Regions from separate parts of the Streptomyces sp. NPDC088124 genome, predicted to be linked through region 2. Evidence: riboswitches for the same ligand, from Rfam matches in the RefSeq annotation. Region 2 holds a riboswitch; the other holds the start of a gene.
The links. A riboswitch is a leader RNA that binds a small molecule or an ion and turns the genes downstream of it on or off. The one in region 2 is predicted to bind thiamine pyrophosphate.

Region 1: linked by a shared signal. The riboswitch ahead of AB0P17_RS24960 (thiamine ABC transporter substrate-binding protein) and the one ahead of thiC (phosphomethylpyrimidine synthase ThiC) in region 2 are both predicted to bind thiamine pyrophosphate.

Annotation. Positions count from the first base shown of each region.
Region 1 covers NZ_JBFBJB010000031.1:43,105-47,279, forward strand. The annotation lists gene AB0P17_RS24950 (phosphatidate cytidylyltransferase) at 1-206, shown strand, start outside; gene rlmN (23S rRNA (adenine(2503)-C(2))-methyltransferase RlmN) at 495-1,601, shown strand; TPP riboswitch at 1,641-1,766, shown strand; gene AB0P17_RS24960 (thiamine ABC transporter substrate-binding protein) at 1,866-2,981, shown strand; gene AB0P17_RS24965 (iron ABC transporter permease) at 3,164-4,175, shown strand, end outside.
Region 2 covers NZ_JBFBJB010000004.1:95,698-99,872, forward strand. The annotation lists gene thiC (phosphomethylpyrimidine synthase ThiC) at 21-1,937, opposite strand; TPP riboswitch at 1,930-2,074, opposite strand; gene AB0P17_RS04360 (YibE/F family protein) at 2,155-3,579, shown strand; gene AB0P17_RS04365 (SsgA family sporulation/cell division regulator) at 3,719-4,153, opposite strand.

The DNA.
Region 1 (4,175 bases), on a different contig from region 2:
GGTGGCAGGGGCTGCTGATCGGCCTGGCCGTCGCGGCCAGTGCCACGCTCGGTGACCTCGGCGAGTCCATGATCAAGCGCGACCTCGGGATCAAGGACATGGGCACGCTGCTGCCGGGGCATGGCGGGATCATGGACCGGCTGGACTCGCTGCTGCCCACGGCGCCGGTGGTCTGGCTGCTCCTGGTGCTCTTCGTGGGGTCCTGACAGGCAGGAGCCCTTGCAGGCACTGGGGCTTCCAGGCAAGGCACACGGCTTGGCCGGTACGGCGCCTAGTAAGGCATACGGGCGCTTGGGCGGTACGGCGCTTGGCGCCCCGTACGGGGCGCCAAGCGCCGTACGGGGCGGGCGCTCGCGCGGTCGCGGAGGGCGCAACAGAGGAGGGGGTGCGTCGCCTACGGGGCGGCGGACCCCCTTTCCCATGCCACCGCCTTTCTTATGCCACCCAATACGGGGAACGGGCCACGGGGCGCTGTCTGCGACACTGGACGGACCATGCCTGCACCCGGAGAACTCACTTTCGTCGCGCCCCGCGGAGCCAAGAAGCCCCCGCGGCATCTCGCCGACCTCACTCCCGCCGAGCGCCGCGAGGCCGTCGCCGCCATCGGGGAGAAGGCGTTCCGCGCCAAGCAACTGTCACAGCACTACTTCGCGCGGTACGCGCACGACCCCGAGCAGTGGACCGACATCCCGGCCGCCGCGCGGCAGAAACTCGCGACGGAACTGCTGCCCGACCTGATGTCGGTGGTGCGGCACATCTCGTGCGACGACGACACGACCCGTAAGACGCTCTGGCGGCTGCACGACGGCACCCTCGTGGAGTCCGTGCTGATGCGCTATCCCGACCGGGTCACCATGTGCATCTCGTCGCAGGCGGGCTGCGGGATGAACTGTCCCTTCTGCGCGACCGGCCAGGCCGGTCTGGACCGGAACCTGTCCACCGCGGAGATCGTCCACCAGATCGTCGACGGGATGCGTGCCCTGCGCGACGGTGAGGTCGCGGGCGGTCCCGCGAGACTTTCCAACATCGTCTTCATGGGCATGGGAGAGCCGCTCGCCAACTACAAGCGAGTCGTCGGCGCGATCCGCCGGCTCACCGATCCCGAGCCGGACGGTCTGGGTATCTCGCAGCGAGGGATCACCGTCTCCACGGTCGGGCTGGTGCCCGCGATGCTGCGCTTCGCCGACGAGGGCTTCAAGTGCCGGCTCGCGGTCTCCCTGCACGCTCCCGACGATGAACTGCGCGACACCCTCGTGCCGGTCAACACGCGCTGGAAGGTGCGGGAGGTGCTGGACGCCGCGTGGGAGTACGCGGAGAAGTCCGGCCGCCGAATCTCCATCGAGTACGCCCTGATCCGCGACATCAACGACCAGGCGTGGCGGGGTGACCGGCTCGGCAGGCTCCTCAAGGGCAAGAGGGTGCACGTCAACCTGATCCCGCTCAACCCCACTCCCGGCTCGAAGTGGACGGCGTCGCGCCCGGAGGACGAGAAGAAGTTCGTCGAGGCGATCGCGGCGCACGGCGTACCGGTGACCGTACGTGACACACGGGGCCAGGAGATCGACGGTGCGTGTGGACAGTTGGCTGCCACGGAGCGCTAGCGCGGCCTGGGGGTAACCTTGGGCCGAAACATATTGCATATTTTCCGACAGGGGAGCGCCACAGCGCTGAGAGTGCGGCACATGTCCGTGAGAACGGGCAGCGGTCGCAGACCCTCTGAACCTTGCCCAGGTCATTCTGGGTAGGAAGTTCGGACATCACTCAAGCTGTTGCGCCCTGCCCGGGGGCCGGTCCGTGCCAACGGCCCGCCCCGGGCGGGGCCGCGTCTTCTCCTGGACATCCCAGGAGGAAAACCAGTGGGCACCATGCGTACCCGTACCGGCGTCAGAAGCGCGGCGTCCGCCGCGATCGCCGCGGCGATCGGCGTCGCCACCCTTGCCGCGTGCGGCGGCTCCGACGGCTCCGCGTCGTCCGGTGACGAGGGGAGCGGCGGTACGAAGTCCAAGACCGTCACCCTTGTCAGCCACGACTCGTTCAACGCCTCCCCCGCGGTGCTGAAAGAGTTCACCAAGGAGACCGGCTACACCGTCAAGGTCCTGAAGAGCGGTGACGCCGGCGAAGCGCTCAACAAGGAGATCCTCACCAAGGGATCGCCCCAGGGCGACGTTTTCTTCGGGGTCGACAACACTCTGCTCTCCCGCGCACTCGACAATGGCCTGTTCACGCCGTACGAGGCGAAGGGCCTGGATCGCGTCGACGCGAGCGCGCGGCTCGACAAGGAGAAGCACCGGGTGACACCGGTCGACACCGGTGATATCTGCGTCAACTATGACAAAAAGTACTTCGCGGACAAGAGGCTCGCGCCGCCGCAGTCTTTCGACGACCTGATCAAGCCCCAGTACAAGAACCTCCTCGTCACCGAGAACGCCGCGACGTCCTCGCCCGGTCTCGGCTTCCTCCTGGGCACCGTCGCGCGCTACGGGGACGATGGCTGGCAGGACTACTGGAAGAAGCTCAAGGCCAACGGAGTCCAGGTCGTCGACGGCTGGGAGCAGGCGTACAACGAGAGCTTCTCCGGCTCCGCGGGCGGCGAGAAGGCCAAGGGGGACCGGCCTTTGGTCGTCTCGTACGCCTCCAGCCCGCCCGTCGAGGTGCTGTACGCGAAGCCGCAGCCCCAGCAGGCTCCGACGGGGGTCTCCACCGGGACCTGCTTCCGGCAGACCGAGTTCGCCGGGCTGCTCGACGGCGCGAAGAACGAGGCCGGTGGCAAGGCGCTGCTGGACTTCCTGATCAGTGAGAAGTTCCAGGCGGACATGCCGCTGAACATGTTTGTCAATCCGGTGGTCAAGGGCGTCGCGCTGCCCGATCTCTTCACGAAATTCGGCGCGACGGTCGACCGGCCCGAGACCGTGGCGCCCGACCGGATCGCCGCCAACCGTGAGCAGTGGATCCAGTCGTGGTCCTCACTCGTAGTGAAGTAACCGCCGAGGACGAGGGCCGGGCCGTGGAGGAAGGCCGGACCCGGCGGGGCGTCCCGCGACGACGGGGGGGCGAACAGGGCGACGTACGGAGCGGCCTGTGGGGCAGCCTGTTGACCCCTTCGCGGTGCCGGGAGCGGTGGGGGCTGCGGCGTGGGCACGGGGGCGCCGTACACCTCGCACTCATGGCCGGGCCTTTCGCCTTCTTCGGCGTGTTCTTCGCCTACCCCGTGGTCGCGATTGTCGGGCGCGGCCTCACGACGGGCAGCGCGTGGCAGCTCGGCCGCGTCGGCGCCGTACTGAGCCGCCCCGACATCCTCGGCGTCCTGTGGTTCACCACCTGGCAGGCGCTCGCCTCCACCGTGCTCACCCTGCTGATCGCCCTGCCGGGTGCCTATGTCTTCGCGCGCTTCGCTTTCCCGGGCAAGCAGCTTCTGCGCGCCGTGGTCACCGTGCCGTTCGTGCTGCCCACTGTCGTCGTCGGCACCGCCTTTCTGGCGCTGCTCGGACGCGGTGGACTCCTCGACGAACTGTGGGGCGTACGGCTCGACACCACTGTGTGGGCGATCCTGCTCGCTCATGTCTTCTTCAACTACGCGGTGGTCGTACGCACCGTGGGCGGCCTGTGGTCGCAACTCGACCCCCGCCAGGAGGAGGCTGCGCGCGTACTGGGCGCCGGGCGTCTCGCGGCGTGGTGGCGCGTGACGCTGCCCGCGCTCGCTCCCGCCGTCGCGGCCGCCGCGCTGATGGTCTTCCTTTTCACGTTCACCTCTTTCGGCGTCGTGCAGATTCTCGGTGGCCCCGGCTTTGCCACCCTTGAGGTCGAGATCTACCGGCAGACCGCGCAACTCCTCGACCTGCCCACCGCCGCCGTGCTGACGCTGGTGCAGTTCGCGGCGGTCGGCGCGATCCTCGCCGTACACGCCGGGACCGTACGGAGGCGGGAGACCGCCCTCAGGCTCGTCGACCCCGAGCAGACCGCGCGCCGACCGCGCGGTACCGGGCAGTGGGCGCTGCTGGGCGGCGTACTCGTGACCGTCGCGCTGCTGATCCTGCTGCCGCTGGGGGTGCTCGTCGAGCGCTCCCTCGACGGCCCCGGCGGCTACGGCTTTGCCTACTACTGGGCGCTCGCCTCGGTGGACGCGAGCGGCGGCAGCTTCCTCGTGCCGCCGCTGGAGGCCATCTGGAACTCGCTGC
Region 2 (4,175 bases):
GCGGCCCGGCGTGGGAGCGGTCAGTCGACCAGCGGCAGATAGACCCGGTTGCCGGCGGCGGCGAACTCCTTCGATTTCTCCGCCATGCCCGCCTCGATCTCGTCGGCCGACGCACCGCCCGTATGGTCCGCGCCACCCGCACGGTCCGTGCCGTCCGTGTCGTGCGCGCCGCTCGCCAGCTCGCCGCCGTGCTTGCGCCGGATGTCCTGCGAGATCTTCATCGAGCAGAACTTGGGCCCGCACATCGAGCAGAAATGAGCCGTCTTCGCGGGCTCCGCGGGCAGCGTCTCGTCATGGAACTCCCGTGCCGTGTCCGGATCGAGCGCCAGGTTGAACTGGTCCTCCCAGCGGAACTCGAACCGGGCGTCCGACAGCGCGTCGTCCCACTCCTGCGCCCCCGGGTGGCCCTTCGCGAGATCCGCCGCGTGGGCCGCGATCTTGTACGTGATGACGCCCGTCTTCACGTCGTCGCGGTCCGGCAGGCCGAGGTGTTCCTTGGGGGTGACGTAGCAGAGCATCGCCGTCCCCCACCAGGCGATCATCGCCGCGCCGATCCCGGAGGTGATGTGGTCGTACGCCGGAGCCACATCGGTGGTCAGCGGACCGAGCGTGTAGAACGGCGCCTCCTCGCAGATCTCCTGCTGGAGGTCGATGTTCTCCTTGATCTTGTGCATCGGGACATGGCCCGGGCCCTCGATCATCGTCTGTACGTGGTGGCTCTTGGCGATCGAGTTCAGCTCGCCCAGCGTGCGCAACTCGGCGAACTGCGCCTCGTCGTTGGCGTCCGCGATGGAGCCCGGCCGCAGCCCGTCGCCGAGGGAGTACGTCACGTCGTACGCGGCGAGGATCTCGCACAGCTCGTCGAAGTTCTCGTACAGGAACGACTCCTTGTGGTGCGCGAGACACCAGGCGGCCATGATGGAGCCGCCGCGCGAGACGATGCCGGTCTTGCGGCGGGCCGTGAGCGGGACGTACCGCAGCAGGACACCGGCGTGGACCGTCATGTAGTCGACGCCCTGCTCGGCCTGTTCGATCACCGTGTCCTTGTAGATCTCCCAGGTCAGCTCCTCGGCCTTGCCGTCGACCTTTTCGAGCGCCTGGTAGAGCGGAACGGTGCCGATGGGCACGGGGGAGTTGCGCAGCACCCACTCGCGGGTGGTGTGGATGTTGCGCCCGGTGGAGAGGTCCATGACCGTATCGGCGCCCCAACGGGTCGCCCATGTCATCTTCTCCACCTCCTCCTCGATGGAGGAGGTGACCGCGGAGTTGCCGATGTTGGCGTTGACCTTCACCAGGAACCGCTTACCGATGATCATCGGCTCGATCTCCGGGTGGTTGACGTTGACCGGCAGTACGGCGCGGCCCGCGGCGATCTCCTCGCGGACGGTCTCCGGGGAGACGTTCTCGCGGATCGCGACGTACTCCATCTCCGGCGTGATCTCCCCGCGACGGGCGTACGCGAGCTGGGTGACGGCGCGGCCCTCACGGCCCCGGCGGGGCTGGCGCGGCCGGCCGGGGAAGACCGCGTCGAGGCCCCGCAGATCGGCCGCTCCGCCCCGGAGCAGCCCCCCGCGCGGGGAAGTGTGCTTGAGCCCGTCGTCCTCGGGTCGCGGTGGCCGGCCCGCGTACTCCTCGGTGTCGCCGCGGCCGATGATCCAGTTCTCTCGCAGCGGCGCGAGTCCGCGGCGCACGTCGGTGTCGACGGCGGGGTCGGTGTACGGGCCCGAGGTGTCGTACAGCGTGACGTCCTCGCCGTTGGTGAGATGGACCTGGCGGACCGGCACCCGGAGATCGGGGCGGGAGCCCTCGATGTATCCCTTGTGCCAGCCGATGGGCCGTCCGCCCGCGGTCCGGCCCCGGAGGGCCGGGTCCGCGCTGATGTCCGCGCTGGTGTCCTCCGAGCCGGAGGCAGGCGTGTGTGCGTCCTGAACGGTCATGAGACCTACTCCCTACGCCGGCATTACCCGGTAACAGGTTCAGCGGTCGGCGCAGCGCAGGTGTCCGGGGACCCGTCCCCGGGACTACACGTCAGCGCCCTCTCAGCCCGGTGCTCCGAGCTCCCGCGTGTGCAAAGGTGCCCCCACGCTAGCGTCAGATCGGGCGCGCTGAACAGAGGGCCCCGCGCTTCCTCCGCCTTCTTGCGATGATCGGTCGGTGACACCACCCACACAGACCCACGAATCGGACGGCCACGCACACGGCCACTCACACAGTCATGGACCCGCCGCGCCGGTCTCCCGGCACCTCCGCAAGGTGATCGCGGCGGTGCTGATTCCGTTCGCGGCCGCCGTGGTGGTCGGGCTCGCCGTGCTCTGGCCGGGCGGTGCGCCCGCGCACGAGCGGACCGGTGTGGGCTTCGACCGACAGACCTTCGACGGCCAGGTCGTCCAGGTCGAGCAGGTCGCCTGTAAGGACGTGAACGCCTCCCAGGTCCCGTCGACCGGTGACACCTCCACGCCCCAGGGCCGCGAGGCGGTGCGGGAGGAGACCGGCGAGTGCAAGAAGGCGACGGTCGAGCTGAAGAGCGGCAAGGAGAAGGGCCACACCTTCATCGAGATCGTCCAGCCGGACGCGCCACGGCAGTTTCACGTGAAACAGGGCGTTGTGGTCGCCTACGCACCGGACGCGCCCCGTGATCTCCAGTACTCGGTGTCCGATGTGGACCGCCAGTTCCCGCTGACGCTGCTGGCGGGGATCTTCGCGCTCGCGGTGATCGTGGTGGGGCGGATGCGGGGGGTCATGGCGCTGGTGGCGCTGGTGGTCTCGTTCGCGATCCTGACCCTGTTCATCCTGCCGGCGATCATCCAGGGATCGAATCCGCTGGTGGTGGCGGTGGTGGGAGCGAGCGCGATCATGCTGGTCGCGCTGTATCTGTGTCACGGGCTGACGGCCCGCACCTCGGTGGCGGTGCTCGGCACCCTGATCTCGCTGCTGCTGATCGGACTGCTGGGGTCGCTCTTCATCGGTTGGGCGAGCCTGACCGGTAACACCGACGACAGCACGGGGCTGATCCACGGCCTCTACCCCGAGATCGACATGAGCGGCCTCCTGCTCGCCGGCGTGATCATCGGTTCGCTCGGCGTGCTGGACGATGTGACGGTGACGCAGACCTCGGCGGTGTGGGAGCTGCGCCAGGCGGATCCGACGATGGGGCCGCGGGCGCTGTACCGGGCGGGCATCCGGATCGGCCGGGACCACATCGCGTCCGTGGTCAACACGCTCGTGCTGGCCTACGCGGGCGCCGCGCTGCCGCTCCTTCTGCTCTTCTCCATCGCGCAGTCGAGCGTGGGGACGGTCGCCAACAGTGAGCTGGTGGCGGAGGAGATCGTACGGACGCTGGTGGGGTCGATCGGTCTGGTCGCGTCGGTGCCGGTGACCACGGCGCTGGCGGCGCTGGTGGTCTCCGCCGACCGGTCCGTCCCGGAGAACCCCCCGGCTCCGTCCGCGCCGTCCGCCCCTGCGGGACCGGGGGCGGGTCCTGGAGCAGGGCCTGGCCCCGGGCCTCTGGAGCCTGGGGTGCTGGTGCCGGCGCCGCCCGCGCGCGCCCCGGGCAGCCGGGGCCGCCGCCGCAAGAAGTAGGGCGGGCGAGCCTCTCCGAGCCCTCTCCGGAGCGGCCCCGCAGAGGCCCTGAGCAGTCCGCGGGGCCGTCCGTACCCTTCCGGGGTCCCGTGGACACCCCGGACACCGGAATCACCCGGACGGCCTCCTCAACGAGCCGTCAGCCGGCGTTCTCCTCGGCGAGGATGCGACCCAGCTCCTCCTCAAGACTGTCCTCGAAGTCACTGAGCGTGCGCTCCTGGCCGAGCGGAACCAACCGGTCCGTACGGTCCAGGAAGGCCACCAGCGGCGCGGCACTGACCCGGAAGAGCGCGTGGTCGTCGCCGACCTGGAGCCGCATATGGACGTCGGACAGGTCCTCGGGCGTCGTCGGCGAGATGTGCACATCCCCGTCCCCGCTGGGCGTGTTGATGCCGTCGAGCAGCAGCTCGCGGCCGAAAGTCCAGGTCACAGGCGCGTCGCCGGGCAGATGGAACGTCATGCGCACCGCGTACGGATCAGCCACCTTGTAGTGGAGTTCCACCGGGATACGGAACGACAGCTCCTCGGAGACGAGGAAGCTCATCAGGACCTCGGCCTGGACCGACTCGCGCATCGTTGTACTCCGGAGTAGATGG